4 regions of the Lysinibacillus sp. FSL L8-0312 genome follow, and region 4 is predicted to be linked to each of the others. Evidence: riboswitches for the same ligand, from Rfam matches in the RefSeq annotation. Region 4 holds a riboswitch; each other region holds the start of a gene.
What was found. A riboswitch is a leader RNA that binds a small molecule or an ion and turns the genes downstream of it on or off. The one in region 4 is predicted to bind cobalamin.
Positions count from the first base shown of each region.

Region 1 (4,162 bases), 960 kb from region 4:
TTTGACGATGGCTACGGCTTATCTATTAGATCATTATGCTGATGAGGATGTAAAGCAGCGTTTCTTGCCACATGTTTGTGCAACAGGAGAGACGGAGCTATACGAAGGGGCAACATTTTTAACAGAACGTCAAGGAGGGTCAGACGTTGGGGCGAATGTTGTGGAGGCCAGAAAAGTAGGCAATGAGTACCGTCTCTATGGAGAAAAATACTTCGCATCCAATGCAGGTATGTGTGGCGTAGCAATGGTGTTGGCACGTTTAGAAGGCGCACAAGCAGGCTCTAAAGGGTTAACGTTATTTGCAGTTCCATGGAATAATGAAGATGGTACGGCTAATCATCTTCGTATTCGTCGATTGAAAGATAAATTAGGCGTTCGAGCAGTCCCATCGGGCGAGGTAGAGTTTGATGGTGCCCTTGCTTATATTGTAGGGGAACAAAATAAAGGGATTTATTACATGCTAGAAGCACTAAATCTTTCGAGAATTTGTAATGCAGTCGCATCGATTGGTATTATGCGTCGAGGCTTTTTAGAGGCAAAGCATTATGTGACCAATCGATATGCATTTGGCAAGCCCTTAACACAATACCCAATGATCCAGGATACATTAGGGAAGTTTGCTGCTAAGCTGCATGTGGAAGTAGCGACAGTATTTGATCTTATTCAATTATACGATAAAGTGACAAGTGGGCAGGGAACACAACAAGATCTCATTATGAATCGTTTATATATTGCCATTATGAAAAAGGAAACGGCAGAGCAAGCCGTTCATTATGCTAGTGAAGCGATTGAATTACATGGTGGTAATGGCTATATTGAAGACTTTGTGACACCACGCTTACTAAGGGATGCACAAGTATTGACGGTATGGGAGGGAACGGCAAATATTTTGGCTTTAGAACTTATTCGTTTAGTGGATAAATTCCATGCACATGAACTGTTTGTCCGTGAAATGGAGACAAGGCTAGAGAAGCTAGCGGATAGTCCACTAGTGCAAATTGTGGAAGAGCAGTTGGTAAATCTTGCGGCTACATTACAAATTTTTAGCGCTTTAGATGAAGCAACTAAAACTTTTGAAGCAAAAGGTATAGCGAAAAAGATGGCCCATCTTTATGAAAGTGTTGTAGCGGTGGAATGGGCACTAAAATTTGGCGGGAAGTACGAAAAGCTAGCGGATATCTATTTAGAGCAAACGTGGTCATTGCGACAAATAGGTGCACAAATGAAAACCGTACAATATTTTTCTGAAATTGTATAATTGCCAAGGAGTCGTCTGGAATGGAGGCGACTTCTTTTATTTTCATGTATAATGAAATCAACTGAATATTATAAAGGTTCTTTACTTAAGTAAAGTGAAAAGGGAAGTCGGTGTAATTCCGATGCGGTCCCGCCACTGTAAGTGTGAGTTTTTTCAAATAATGCCACTGAAGATTTCGGGAAGGCTTGAAAAACGCAATAAGCACGAGCCAGGAGACCTGCCTTTATAGTATAGACATGACAGCCTACGAGGATAGGGTGGTGGATTTTGTATCAGTTTTTTGGTGCGATTTTGACCCCTCATCATTCGAAGATGAGGGGTCTTATTTTGATGGAGAAAATATTTCTAACCAATTGACGCACGGATCAACAAAGGAGGATTCACATGAAGAAATATTGGAAAATAGGATTATCAGCATTTTTAGCAGTAGGTTTGTTAGCAGCATGTGGGCAAGAAGCCAAAAATGACAAGCCAGTAGCTACGGAGCAGCAAACACAGCAAGAGACTCCACAGGTGGATGAAGCAACATTCCCAATGACCATAACAGATGCCATTGGCAAGGATATTACACTTGAAGCACCGCCTGAAAAAATTGTTTCTCTTATTCCAAGTAACACAGAGATATTATTTGAACTTGGTTTAAATGATGAAATAGTTGGGGTGACAGACAATGATGATTATCCACCAGAAGTCGCTGAAAAGGAGAAAGTTGGGGGCATGGAGTACAATATTGAAAAAATTATTGCCTTAAAGCCAGATATCGTGTTTTCGCATGAATCTAGCATGTCCCTTTCAGAAGCGGCAATTGAACAGCTTGAGTCAGCAGGTTTGAAAGTATTTGTCGTAAAAAATGCACAAGACTTTAATGAAACTTACACAACGATTGAGCTGCTTGGTCGTGCAACAGGGAAATTACCAGAGGCTGAAAAAATCGTTGCTAATATGAAGGAAAAAGTGGAAGATGTTCTGACAAAAGTAAAGGATGTCGAACCCAAAAAAGTGCTAGTCGAAGCATCGGATGAACCTACTATTTATACGGCGGGTAATGGCACATTTATGAATGCTATGCTGGACATGATTCATGCAGAAAACGTAGCGGCAGATGCGAAGGATTGGTATGAAATTAGTTCAGAACAAATTATTGCGAAAAACCCAGATGTCATCGTTGTGACATATCATTATGTACCAGATATTTTAACAAAAATACCACAACGTGCTGGTTTCGATACTGTTAATGCCGTGAAAAATAAGGCAATCGTTCAAGTAGATGAAAGCACAACAAGTCGTCAAGGTCCCCGTTTAGGAGAAGGTCTTGAAGAATTAGCAAAAGCTATTTATCCAGAGGTATTTAAGTGAAAAAAATAGCACTAGCCTATGTACTAACATGTACGCTTCTTGTCATTAGTATCTGGTGTGGCGTAGCGATAGGCTCAGTTCATATTCCGTTAGAAGTTTTATGGAATCAAGCAGTTGATGAAACGGCTGCTAATATCTTTTGGAAAATCCGTCTGCCACGCGTGTTGTTAGCTGGACTAGTGGGAGCTTCTTTGGCCATTGCTGGAGCAGCTTTCCAAGGGTTGTTAAAAAACCCATTGGCAGATCCATATACATTAGGCGTCTCGTCGGGGGCATCTGTTGGTGCTGTTATTACGATCTTTTTTAGTATATCTATACCGGTCGTAGGCTTGTATGCCCTACCCACTTTTAGTATGATAGGCGCAATCATCACGATGGTAGTGGTCATGAGCTTCGCTAGAATGGTAGACCGTTCATTGAAGATGGAAACGTTAATTTTAACAGGTGTTATTTTTAGCTCATTTCTAGGTTCTCTCATTTCATTAATGATCGCTTTATCTGGAGAAGAGCTACGCCAAGTAATTGGCTGGTTACTAGGTTCTGTGTCAATGCGTGGATGGCCATATGTCCAAATGATCACGCCATTTGTTATTGTTGGTTCCATTATGCTTTGGACGCAAAGACGAGAGCTAAATGTTTTGTTATATGGTGAAGAGCGCGCGAAGCATTTAGGTGTCAATGTGAAACGTAGTAAGTATTTGATTTTAGCGGGTGGCTCCATGTTAACAGGAGCTGCTGTAGCGGTTTCTGGCACAATTGGCTTTGTAGGATTAGTTGTACCGCATATGACAAGGATGATTTGGGGTTCTGACCACCGCCATTTATTGCCATTATCGTTTTTCAATGGCGCAACTTTACTCATTGTTTGCGATTTAGTAGCACGAACAATTATTGTGCCAAGAGAGCTACCTATTGGTGTTATTACGGCGTTTATTGGTGCACCTGTTTTCTCCTATATTTTTTATAAGCAACGAAGAAGTAAGGGGGTACGGGCATGATTATTGTCGAACATCTATCAGGTGGTTATGAAGATGTACCAATCGTCAAGGACATTAGTTTTACTGTGGAAAAAGGGAAAATTCTTGGTATTCTGGGACCGAATGGTAGCGGGAAATCCACATTATTAAAGGTAATGAGTGGGATATTACCAGCTACTGCTGGAACAATCACAATTGATGGACAAAATATCCTTTCTTATAATGCCCGTGCTTTGGCGCAAAAGATGGCTGTACTACCACAGCTTCATGCAAATGCTTTCTCAAACAGTGTAAGGGAGGCCATTTCACTAGGGCGCTACCCCCATCAAACAGGTTTTTTCTCAAGTTGGTCTGAACAGGATGAACAGGCTGTTCAGCATGCCATGCTGCAAACAGGTGTGAAACGCTATGAGCACACCCCGTTAGAATTTTTATCGGGTGGTGAACAACAAAGAGTATTTGTTGCCCAGGCATTAGCGCAAACAGCAGAAATTCTACTGCTGGATGAGCCAACCAATCATCTAGACATTGCACATCAACGGCAAATCTTAGATATGGTCAGGAAGGAAGC
Region 1 is NZ_JBBOOV010000001.1:3,784,574-3,788,735, forward strand. It holds gene MHI22_RS19065 (acyl-CoA dehydrogenase family protein) at 1-1,258, shown strand, start outside; cobalamin riboswitch at 1,316-1,497, shown strand; gene MHI22_RS19070 (ABC transporter substrate-binding protein) at 1,643-2,614, shown strand; gene MHI22_RS19075 (FecCD family ABC transporter permease) at 2,611-3,612, shown strand; gene MHI22_RS19080 (adenosylcobinamide amidohydrolase) at 3,609-4,162, shown strand, end outside.
Region 1: linked by a shared signal. The riboswitch ahead of MHI22_RS19070 (ABC transporter substrate-binding protein) and the one ahead of MHI22_RS14210 (hypothetical protein) in region 4 are both predicted to bind cobalamin.

Region 2 (4,162 bases), 1.5 Mb from region 4:
ATAGGAACAGTGTCGCTATGCCTAGCCAATTTTTCTTGCTATAGGAGCCCATCTCTTGCCAGTAGACGGCTTCGCCACCCCGTGACTGCATGGCATTATTAAGCTCACGACTACGCTGAAACATTTCAGCAAATAGCGCCACAATAAGCATGGATACGGAGCGTAGCCATTGCATTGGAGAATGGTAGCCAAGACGCGCTTGCTGGGCAAGATGTATTCTGTACATGCTTTCTAAAAATATAAAAATAAAACGATAGGTTAGTTCAATAAGCTCAACCAATAAAGAGGGCAGTCGCCATTGTCGGAGCACATAGCAAATCCCTTGTACGGATGTGGTCAAAATTAAAAAGTATAAACAACTACTACTGCCAAGGACAATAAAGAACAATTGTTGGGCGGACAGGGCACTTGCTTTTCCGATGAAAATTGTCCAATTCATCCACGTAAAAGACCACAGATGGGCAGGTAATACATGAGTTGCTGGTGTGATTGACAGCAAGATGGATACAAGACTTGTTAGTAAGAAAAATCCAGGTAGCAATAATAACTTAACATAGTAGGTAAGCGGAATTTTTGCACCTAAAATGATAAAAGCACTCATTACAAAAAATGTAATGAGTGAAAGTCGTTCATCTCTCATGATGAGCGTTACGAGAAGTAGACCAATTGAAAATATCATTTTTTCTAGCGGATGAACGGACGCTAGCTTATTAAGATACGCATACTTATCAATGAGTAACATAACGGGTTAACCTTCTTTATGCTTGCCGCGCATATAGCCGATGAAGTAGCCAATAAAACCAGCTCCAATAGCTGCCTGTAGCACGAATAATAAGCTTTCAATTTCACCACTTGGTGGCTCCCATAAGCTTTCAAACCACGGTTCATATTCTGCATTGATTTCGCCAATGGCTGCTTCTGCCTCTCCATCAGCACCACCAAATTCTGCACCTTTTTGTATAAACAATGGGATGATAGCTAACAGCACAACAATCGCTAATAGTAATAAATTTCGTTTCATCTACTAATGTGCCTCCTTTGTTGAGAAAACACGCAACATTTTTAATTCGCTGACATTGTACTTTTTCAAGAAATTCATCACAATGACCGTTAAAATTCCTTCACTCACCGCTAACGGAATTTGAGTTAAGGCAAAAATACCTGCGAACTTTGTAAACGATGCCATAAAGCCGCCAACCTCTGAAGGGAAGGCTAATGCTAACTGTACAGAAGTCACAACATATGTACCTAAGTCACCAAGCATCGCAGCAAAAAAAACAGCTAGTGAAAATGACAACCCTATTTTTTGAGCCCCTTTAAAGACAAAGTAAGCAATAAATGGGCCTACAATCGCCATAGAGAAGGCGTTCGCTCCTAAAGTGGTAATCCCACCATGTGCTAATAATAAAGATTGGAATAATAAAACAATCGTTCCGATGACACTCATAGCTAGAGGTCCGAATAAAACCGTTCCAAGTCCAACACCAGTTGGGTGGGAGCAACTACCTGTAACCGAAGGGATTTTTAACGCCGACAGCACAAAAGCAAAGGCTCCTGAAAGACCTAAAAGCATTTTGGTTTCAGGGTTTTCTTCAATTGTTTTGCGAATGGAGCGCAATCCTAGAATAATAAATGGGATAGAGATGACCCACCAAAAAATAGCCCATTCGATTGGTAAAAAACCTTCCATGATATGCATAGCAAAGGCACGTTTTGGCACGAGTAAAAAGGCCAATAAAAAATAACTAAGTTTCCACCATGAAAATTTCAAAAGCTTTCCTCCTTACTAATAGATTTTTAGAATGTAGCGTGCGTAAATAAAAAAGCACTTCTCCGTTGTTGGAAAAGTGCATAGCTAAAAAAGCAAATAACATTCTCATCTGCTAAGCCGCACACCTATCCTCGTAGGCTGAAACGATCACATATTTTTCGGCAGGTCTCCTGGCTCTAGTTCAACACTTTATAGGTCTTCCCATCCGTTGGACAGTGACATGTTCTATAAAGCTCCCTAATACAGTGGCGGGACCGCGCCGGACTCAAACCGGCTTCCCTTTTAAGCAAAATGATAAGTATTTTACACCGAAAAAACATTAAGTTGTGAGATTTCACGACAAAGTGTAACATGATTTTCCATAAATATGCTATACTTTTTTTAAAAATATTTTCAATTGAAGGTCAATAGAGAAGATTCTGATAACTACTGAATTGTCATAAATAAGGAGATATTATAATTTTTATACCTGGTCTACACACAAAATTGATAAAATTGTCATAAATTTTTATAGAAATATTGAAATTTTAAAATAATGAGATATGATAGAGACAGTTTTCTATTCTATTAAGAAGATAATAAATTTCATATAAAACGTCGATAAGTGCTCGAATAACTCGAGATAATAGGGAAATTGGTGAAAATCCAATACAGCCCCCGCTACTGTAATAGCTGATGAAATTGCAAAGCCACTGGTGCAAACTTGGGAAGGTGCGATAGTAAAATGAAGCTTAAGTCAGGAAACCTGCTTATTTGATTGTGCATGCAAACTTTTCGGAGGGAGAAGTTGAAGCAAGAGCGAGTACCTGTATTTTATTTTATTCGTTTTTATTTGGCTTCTACAAAACCTTTACTCTTCGTAATTAGAGTAAAGGTTTTTCTTTTTCCAGAAAGCAAATGAGGGGAGACAGAAGATGACAACATGGAATTTAGAGGGGATGAAAACACATCTCTTTATTTGTAATGGTAGTAGTTGCATGAACAAAGGTGGGGAGGAAATTACCCTAGCTATTCGAGAAGAAATACAACAGCAAGCACTTGATCAAGAGATACATACAACAAGAACGCGCTGTAATGGACGATGCAAGGATGCTTGTGTGGTCATCGCCTATCCGCAAGGGAATTGGTATCGTGTACCATCAACAGAGCATGCTAGAACACTTGTACAAGATTTACATCATGAATCCTTATACAACGAACATGTCTTTACACTTCGTGAAGGTACATTACAGCGTACAGCACAAACGACAGCCATTAAAGGGATCGAAAAGGTGAAAGAGGGGTAACAACATGGCGCAAAAAGGAAAAATTTTTGTAGTGGGCTTTGGACCTGGAGACTTTAAGCATATTACGACACGGGCGGTAGAGGCATTACAACAAAGTGATATGATCATAGGCTACAAAACCTACGTGGAGTTGATTCAAGATTTAGTCAGTGCGAAGTCGATTGTCAGTACTGGAATGACCGAAGAGGTGTCCCGTGCGCAGGAAGCGGTGCGCCAAGCAGAGGCTGGAAGCATTGTCTCAGTCATTTCAAGTGGTGATGCGGGTGTCTATGGTATGGCGGGATTAGTGTATGAGGTATTGATTGAGCTAGGCTGGACAGAAGCAACGGGGATTGAGGTAGAAATTGTCCCTGGTATTTCTGCCATCAATTCATGTGCTAGCTTACTTGGTGCCCCGATTATGCATGATGCCTGTACGATTAGTTTAAGTGACCATCTAACACCATGGAATTTAATTGCCAAGCGCGTCGAGGCAGCCGCTATGGCGGATTTTGTAATCGCTTTATACAACCCAAAAAGCGGTCGCCGAACAAGACAAATTGTCGAAGCACAGCGCATTCTCTTAGAATATCGTTCGCCTGACACACCAGTAGGACTTGTGAAAAGTGCTTACCGCGATCGTCAAGAAGTGACGATGACAACATTAGCCGAAATGCTGGAGCATGACATTGGAATGCTGACGACAGTCATTATTGGTAATTCGTCGACATTTTTCTATGACAATAAAATGATTACACCACGTGGCTATCAACGTAAATATACATTGGGTGAAGAAAAACAACCCTTACGTCCACATCAACGTTTACGTGAAGAAAATGAACCTTGGGCAATGAACCAAGAGACAGGGACTGCACGACAAGACTTTACAGCAGATCCTAATGCAGGGCGTTTTAATAAACCCAGTGTAGCCGCTACGCCAAAGCCAAAAAAAACAGCACTTGAAATGGCTACAGCGGCACTCGCAATGGTGAAAGGAACAAGTGCAGTCAAAGTAACGCCGAAACTTGTACAGCAAAAAATAGAATCCATTTTTGAATTAGCTGTAAGCCCAGGAGTGGTGAATAAGTTTTTCACACCTCAGCAAATGATGACGTTAGCAGAGGTC
Region 2 is NZ_JBBOOV010000001.1:1,318,302-1,322,463, reverse strand. It holds gene cbiQ (cobalt ECF transporter T component CbiQ) at 1-742, opposite strand, end outside; gene MHI22_RS06780 (energy-coupling factor ABC transporter substrate-binding protein) at 749-1,021, opposite strand; gene MHI22_RS06775 (energy-coupling factor ABC transporter permease) at 1,025-1,771, opposite strand; cobalamin riboswitch at 1,915-2,099, opposite strand; cobalamin riboswitch at 2,357-2,538, shown strand; gene MHI22_RS06770 ((2Fe-2S) ferredoxin domain-containing protein) at 2,686-3,057, shown strand; gene cobJ (precorrin-3B C(17)-methyltransferase) at 3,062-4,162, shown strand, end outside.
Region 2: linked by a shared signal. The riboswitch ahead of MHI22_RS06775 (energy-coupling factor ABC transporter permease) and the one ahead of MHI22_RS14210 (hypothetical protein) in region 4 are both predicted to bind cobalamin.

Region 3 (4,162 bases), 2.0 Mb from region 4:
TAACGTTAATCCCGCGAACACTTTTTTATACGTGTCTTGATGCTCAAAGCTTTTCCACTGTTTGATATCTTTACTGACCGCAATTTCCTCAGGAAACCAAATTTGCTTCCATTGCTGGTCCCAAAATATTTGGGCAAGTTCACTCGTTGCCTTATTCCAATTGACCGCCTCATAAATTATATTTGACATGCTACACACTCCTCTAAGCTTTGTAATCGTTGACGAACATAGTAAACGGACTTAATGCCCTTTACCCATGCATAAATGTATACTTTAGCTAATTGTTCAGTTGTCCAATTATCTGTTACATAAAGCGTCATGGAAATACCTTGGTCAACGTGTTTTTGAGAAGCAGAGTACAAATCAATTAAATCATACGGATTAACATCATATGCCTCTACATATAAATGACTGTTATCATTTGTTAAATGAGGCATTGGATAAATCGTTCTACTATCTGCATAATCACGAACCTCTACACGCTCAGTACATGGCGCAATAGAAGCCGTACAGCTACGTATGTAGGAAATACTGCCAGTTGGTGCAATAGCCAAACGATAGGAATGGAATAGACCATATTGCATCACATCTTGCTTAAGCGTTTCCCACATGTTTTTCGTAATGATTGGAACATTGCCAAGTGCTTTTAACACAACGGGTGATAGTTCTTCGTCGATTTTATTGACATATTGGTCAAAGTAGCTACCTGATGCATAATCACTGTCCTCAAATCGATAAAAAGTTGCAGCTTTTTCTTTAGCCATTTCCATCGATGATTTGAGTGAATAAAAGTTCATTGCTTCCATAAAACGATCCATGAAATCAATCGATTCTTTAGAGCCATATAAAATGCCCTCCGTCACAAGATGGCCGTGGAGGTTCATACAACCAAGTCCTACTGAATGCATTAATTGATTGGCTTTTGCAACAGACGGTACATTTTTAATGTGCGTCATTTGCGACACATTTGTTAATAGGTGCATAGCCGTATCGATTAAGGCTTCGAAATCATTGACCTTACTTGCTGCATGAATATCAATAGACCCTAAGTTACAGGATACATCTAATCCATAGTCATTCGGTTGATCTTGATCTGTAATAATGCTTGTTTCTTGAACTTGCAGGATTTCGGTACATAGATTGGACATTTTTACGCGACCGATGTTTTTTAATGGATGCACTTCATTGACATTATCATCAAAAATTTCAAACGGATAGCCCGATTCAAATTGTGCTTTTTTCACTTCTGTATACAGCCTACGTGCATTCAAACGTTTAATTTTACGAATTTTAGGGTTATCAAGTAGCTCATAGTACATATCTGAAATGGAAATCTCAGACATGCGTTTGCCATATTCTTTGAAAATATCATATGGGCTGAACAAGACAATATCTTTATCACGTTTCATAAGTTCGAAGAAAATACTTGGTATAATTATTCCTGTTGATAATGTTGCGAGGCGAATTTTATCATCGGCATTCGGTTTTTTAGATGAAATGAAATTTTCAATGTCTGCATGGAAAATATTTAAATAGACAACACCAGAGCCATTTCGCTGCCCTAGTTGATTGGAATAACTGAAAGAATTTTCTAACAGTTTAGCAACTGGGATGACACCACTGGCACGATTTAGAATCTCTTTAATAGGGTCACCTAAAGGGCGTAAATCAGTTAAGTTAACTCCAACCCCACCGCCAAGTCTTGATAGCTCTAAGCAATAACCAATATTTTCAGCAATACTATTCATGGAATCATCCATCGATAATTTAAAGCAGCTCACTAATTCACCACGTGCTTTTTTACCACTATTTAATGCTGTTGGTGTAGCAGGCTGATAAGCTTCCATCATTGCTTCGACAGAACGTTCTGCTAGCACCGTATTCCCTTGTGCTAAATACAAGGCGATAATGACAATACGGTCCTCATATTTTTCTAAAATCTCTTCTCCATCACGACTTTTCATAGCATAGCTATCGTAAAATTTACTTGCACTCATAAAGGATGGGAAGCGGAAATTATAATCATATGCTTTTTTGTACAACTTCTTAATAAATTCCATTTCATACATGTCGATAAATGCTTTCTCGTAGTAGCCCTCATCAACTAAATAACGGATTTTTTCTTCAATATCAATAAAGTAACGTAAACGCACGTTGACATACTCTAAAAAGTAGCGGCGTGTAGCTTCACGATCCTTTTCTAATTCAAGTAGCCCAGTTGAACTATAACGATTCAGTACGTCATTATTTAGCTTTAAATAGGTTTTCATCTTATTACCCTCGTTTCATAAAACGTTTGTATGGCTTCATAATCTGTTTGATTGCCTCGTAAATCTAATTTTCTTACTAAGGGTACATGATAGGTAGCAGCGATTTTCTCGCCAGCAGCCCCAAATACGTTGTGCCCAAAGTTACTATTCCCACTGGCAACTACACCTTTACAAAAATCTCTGTTTTTTTCTAAAAAACGTTCCACTTTTGCAGGGATATCGCCTAAGCCATCAGTATAAGTAATTAAAAGATAAGGCTTATTCAATTGTAATTCCTCAGAGAGCTCAACAGACTCTGCCCTTAATTTGGAAACAATATTCCGGACATTTCCTGTACGACTTGCGTAAACGATCATAGAACAATCATCTCAATATGAGAAACTATGTCCTTAACATCTCCTATAAATGTATTATTCATTTCTAAAACAGGCACACTTAAAAAACCTGCATCGATTATTGTTTGTTTAGCTTGTTCATCGTGATCAATGTTGACAATTTCTGCATCAAGTCCTGCACGTTGTAATTCAGATTTTACCCAAAGGCATTTTGGACAGATTGTTTTCGTATAAAGTTTCATAGAAATCCCTCTTTTCATATAATAAAAAGCTATCTCCTCTAGAGAGATAGCTAAATGGAAACGTTACCATACCAAAAATACTGACGTTCCCATTTCTTAATCCCCGAAGAAATGATTAATTGTTTTATAGAGGCAGGTCTCCTGGCTTTGCTTCATCCTCTGATTCCCTTCCCATGCGAATGCACAGTGGTTGTAATCATTGTCAGCTTCACAGTTGCGGGGACAGCGTCGGAATTGTACCGAACTTCCCTTTTAAACTACATATAGTAGCACCTATATAAAACGAACACAATATATAGTTGTTGTTCAATAGTTTTAAGTGTACCATCCTTCATATAAAAAGTAAATCTAGATTCTAAACTTCTTTATTTTTTGATTATTCATTATTTTCGATTATAACTTTCGAAGGAATTTCACCATCTATTACTTATATCTTAATTCATTGTGTATCTAAACTATGTACGAGATTTTTTGTTACTACGGATCTATGAGCATTAAATATACTAGCGTATTTCACATAGAAACAGCCTATATTCTAAAGAATAATAGACTGTTTGACATGTCGAACGTATGGATTACTCGATTTCGACAAATAAGGACAATTCCTTATAAAATTCAGGCGTTGCTGCCGAATTCACTTGAAAATGAGGATTATATTTTGATAAAAGTTTATAGAGAGTAGTTGCGGTTAACAGACTCTGTTCTCGATCGAAAGCCCTGAAACTTTCATAGACCTCCTTCACTTTACCATTTATTGAATGACAAAAAAACTGTTGAACATCTGCATCCTCTAAATAATCCTTTTCCCATCTGTAACATATTAAATTTGTTAGGAAAAACATTTCTAATCCAGGCATTTTTCCAACTTCAATGAGCAATGACATTCCATAATGAAATGCATTTTCCAACCATTTTATGCCGTGGCGATCTTTGTAAAAGCGCATCAACTTTTGTAACCCATGTCCTTGCTCCTTCACTAGATAAGCATGGATATTTGTATGACCAGCAGTTCTTTCCCATTCATCGAGAGAGAATTTATACTTCCTTACCAGTTTCATCCAAAGCTTTTGAAGCTTGTCTTCAGAAAGGTATTGTGTTTGTTGATTCCATCTTAGAAAAATGTCTAAACTTTCTAATACCAAGCCTCTTTCCATTTCAAAATGATCCAATTTTCTATATAAAACTTTTTGATTCATATCTATGTTGTCCATTATGTCTTCAGATTTGTTCATTTTGCATTCCATTTAATTATTCACTTCACTTCAGATTTTTTATCTACTATCATGACATGTCTCGACTAATTCATGCTTGATCG
Region 3 is NZ_JBBOOV010000001.1:834,414-838,575, reverse strand. It holds gene nrdF (class 1b ribonucleoside-diphosphate reductase subunit beta) at 1-189, opposite strand, end outside; gene nrdE (class 1b ribonucleoside-diphosphate reductase subunit alpha) at 177-2,270, opposite strand; gene nrdI (class Ib ribonucleoside-diphosphate reductase assembly flavoprotein NrdI) at 2,267-2,626, opposite strand; gene MHI22_RS04340 (glutaredoxin family protein) at 2,623-2,847, opposite strand; cobalamin riboswitch at 2,962-3,139, opposite strand; gene MHI22_RS04335 (hypothetical protein) at 3,423-4,079, opposite strand; gene MHI22_RS04330 (hypothetical protein) at 4,119-4,162, opposite strand, start outside.
Region 3: linked by a shared signal. The riboswitch ahead of MHI22_RS04340 (glutaredoxin family protein) and the one ahead of MHI22_RS14210 (hypothetical protein) in region 4 are both predicted to bind cobalamin.

Region 4 (4,162 bases):
GACCGCGATATTGAATCTTACGAGGAACTAATAAAAATTCTGCAGGAACCCGTAGATTGGACATATGCAGTCTGGGAACAGCTTGTACAAGCACTTACATACAAAGATGGTCATGCACGTGCACGTGCTGCACAAATTTTATGCGCCTTAGCCGCAAAAAGTGACCCAGAAGAAAGGGTATTGGAGGATTTTTTAAAGATTTGGGCTGTGACTTATGATGAACGATCCGTTACAGCTCGAAATGCATTACAAGCTATTTGGAAAATTGGGCTAGCAGGTCAAGTACAAAGTGACTTAGTGGTGTCTTATTTAGCAAAGAGATTTCAAACTTGTTTAGATGAGAAGCATCCGACTCACATTCGCCATGATATTATTGTATCTTTTAAAAAGCTATATGACGAGACAAGTGACATAAAGTTATTAGACATTGCCCATCGTTTAATTAATGAAGAGCAGGACGTTAAATCTAAACAGAAGTATAAGTCAGCCATCCGTTCAACGTAACGAGATGGTGTTTTTTGTGCAAATTATTTGGTAAATTATTGAATAGTCAACTATAATAAATGAAAAAATAAAAGGGGTTAAGACATGAGCATTTATAATTATTTAGTACGAAAACCTAATGGTGAAATTTTATCCATGGAAACATATCGTGGAAAAACGATGCTAATTGTCAATACGGCGAATCAATGCCGATTTACATATCAATTTGATGACTTACAAAAAATGTATGATAAATATGGGAAAGATAATTTTGTCGTTCTAGGATTTCCTTGCGATCAATTTGGTCATCAAAATCCTGAAGATGGCGAGGAGACTACGCATCTTTGTAAAGTGAATTATGGCGTTACCTTCCCAATTTTTGAGCTTGTACAAGTAAATGGAGAGACTACCCACCCATTATTCAATTATTTAAAACATGAAGTGGATTTTCGAGAGTTTGGCAAGGCGAGCATGCAGGAAAAAATGCTTGCTGAGGCAATTGTTCAACTTGCCCCTAACTTTTTAGATGGTCGTAATATTCGCTGGAACTTTACAAAGTTTTTAGTAGATGCTAACGGCAAGACCGTTGCACGCTTTGAACCAACAGATTCACAACTTGATATTGAACAGGCAATTGAAACTATACTATAAAATAGTTTTGTTTATCTTATTCTTTAGAAATGGTGACGATCCATTCAAAGCACAGCTATTTTTTCCTATTAATATATGATAAACTGCTTTACAAGTGAATTATTCTTGCAGAATAAAGGTGCTAACAAGCATAATCGGGAATTCGGTGAAAAACCGAAGCTGTTTCCGCAACTGTAAGTACAGCTAGTATAAAGGTTTACCACTGTCTTAACAGAGATGGGAAGGTACTTTATCACACATTCGTTTTTTATGTAATGAACTGTACAAGCCAGGAGACCGACCTTTGTTTGAACGTATAAAAACTTCTCGGAAGCTAGGAGGATATACGGCAAATACATAGGCTATGTCATGTTAATTTGGCCATTATTATGTTATTTTCGTCGTTCCTTTGCGTAAAGGAGCGGCGTTTTTTTATGCAAGAATTTTCATAATGAAAAGTGGGGGGATCGCAAGTGAAAAAAGATGCACGTTATTCTTGTTATCCATTTATGCGTGAAAAAGCTTCGACGGTTGATTTTGAGATTCGAACAGACAGTCTGACTACGCATTTGGGAGTTGCTTTAGCTGCAGTTAAGAAAGAGGATGTACAAGCTGTTGTAGAAGATTTAATAATTATTTTACCTATGGCCTACCATGTCAATGGCTCGGTTCGTGGAAAACTAGCTGTAACAGAAGAGGATCTTGCTTGGTTAAGTGAGCGCTATGATTTTTATGTTCGTCATGTGAAGGAAGAGATACAAAACTTTGTCTTACCTCAAGGTACAGAGGCTGCCGCTGCTCTACATCTTTGCCGTAGTGAAGCAAAAAAATCATATCGTACATTACACAAAGTATCGGATGAACGAGAGGTTCCAGCTATTCTTTTTGATTATTTAGGCCTATTAGCCAATGTCTGCTTCGTTATGGCTGTCTTTATGAATCAACAAGCAGGGATAGCTGAAATACCATTTATTAGTAAATCATATCCGATGAAAAAGAAAAAGGAGAATAATAATGAAGAAATTATTTAATGTTCAATGGCTAACAGTACTCTTCCTTGCAATGATTTTAGCAGGTTGTGGTACTTCGGTAGATACTAAAAATAAAGACGCTTCACAGGATACACAACAAACAGAGCAAACAAACTACAAAGTGACAGATGATCGCGGTGTAGAAATAGAGTTTAAAGAAGTACCAAAAACAGTTGTATCATTGCAACCAAGTAATACAGAAATTTTATTTGCTCTAGGTGTTGGTGATAAAATCGTAGGAGCAACTGAGTATGATACTTACCCAGAGGAAGCACAGAAAATTGAACGGGTTTCTGATTCTGTGAATTTTAACAGTGAACGAATCATAGCGTTGAAGCCAGATGTTGTTATAGCTTATACGATTGGTGATAAGGAAGCAATGAAACCACTTGAAGATGCTGGAATCAAAGTGTTTGTTATTCAATCAGCAGCTACATTCGATGATGTTTATGGTGACATCGAACAGATCGCAGCTGTAATGGGTGTTGCAGATAAAGGAAGTGAAGTAAACGAAGAGATTAAAGCGAAATTAGCTGACGTTAAAGCAAAGGTGAAGGAAGTAAAAGCACCGAAAAATGTTTATTTAGAAATTAGTCCTAAACCCGATATTTATACAGCAGGCTCTGGTACTTTCCAGCAAGAAATACTAGATGCAGCCAATGTTAAGAATGTTTTTTCTGACTTGAGCAGCTGGGCACAAGTTTCTGAGGAAGATGTCATAGTGAAAAACCCAGATGTTATTTTAACGACAGTAAACTACACAGAGGATCCAATAGGTGAAATACTTGCACGTGATGGATGGAATACAGTGACAGCAGTTCAAAATAAAGCAGTACAGACTCTTGATACAGATATCTCTAATCGACCTGGCCCACGTATTGGGGAAGCCGTAGAACTAGTAGCAAAGGCTGTCTATCCAGAGTTATTTAAATAAGAAACCATTCAAGGCTAGCTGTATACTGACAGCTAGCCATTTTTATGTGGGTTGTTATTTCCTAGTGTGAAAATTGGAATTAATTGAGTTAGTTCTATAAAATAAAAGTAAGAGTGCTCGATAATTTTAGGAGGTGTAGTAATTGGAACAGTTAGAGACAAAGATAATTCCATTTGAGGCAGTTTATAATTTTCGAGATATGGGGGGATATAGGACAAGGGATGGGCGCATTGTCAAGAACGGTTTATTTTACCGCTCAGCGGCTCTTGGGAAAATGACGTTGGCGGATAAAGAGCTATTTGAAACATTAGGGATTAAAACCATTTTTGATTATCGTGATAATAATGAGGCACACCATAATCCTAACCCTATGTTCTCACACGCTCAATATATTCAAATACCAGCGAAGGGCAATCATACATTTGAAATGCCTACAAATGCTGGTGGTAGAGATTTTTATAAAGCAGTAAGCCCCGAAATGTTCCGAGATTTTTATGCACAGATGCCGTTTAATAATCCTTCTTTTAAAGAGTTAATGAAAACCATACAAAATCCTGACAATTTGGGTCTTGTCCACCATTGTGCAGTTGGTAAGGATCGCACAGGTATAGGGGGAGCTCTTATTTTGCTAGCCTTAGATGTACCTGAGGAGACGATTATGGAAGACTATTTAAACACGAATATCCATTTACGTCCAATGGTAGACAGAATGGCACAGGCTATTCAACATCAATATAATGAGCAAGAATTACAGCAATTCTATGCATTAATGTCTGCTCGAGAAGACTATTTACAAGCAGCATTGGATGCTATGGATTACCATTATGGCTCAAAGACTAAGTTTTTAGAGCAGGAGTTTGGCCTAACTATTGCTAGACGAGAGCAATTGCAAGCTTATTGCTTAACATAACAATGACCCCTTTCACATATCTGTGTGAGAGGGATTTTTTATGTGGAAGCGCTGTCTTCCTATAAACCTCTTTACAGTCTGAAAATTTATGATAAGATACAATAGATTTTTAAGAAAAATATAGGAGAAGTGAAAGTATTGGCAGAGACAATGAAAGAGACAAATAAGTTAAGT
Region 4 is NZ_JBBOOV010000001.1:2,823,589-2,827,750, reverse strand. It holds gene MHI22_RS14220 (hypothetical protein) at 1-504, shown strand, start outside; gene MHI22_RS14215 (glutathione peroxidase) at 589-1,134, shown strand; cobalamin riboswitch at 1,234-1,433, shown strand; gene MHI22_RS14210 (hypothetical protein) at 1,587-2,144, shown strand; gene MHI22_RS14205 (ABC transporter substrate-binding protein) at 2,128-3,078, shown strand; gene MHI22_RS14200 (tyrosine-protein phosphatase) at 3,221-3,988, shown strand; gene MHI22_RS14195 (MATE family efflux transporter) at 4,139-4,162, shown strand, end outside.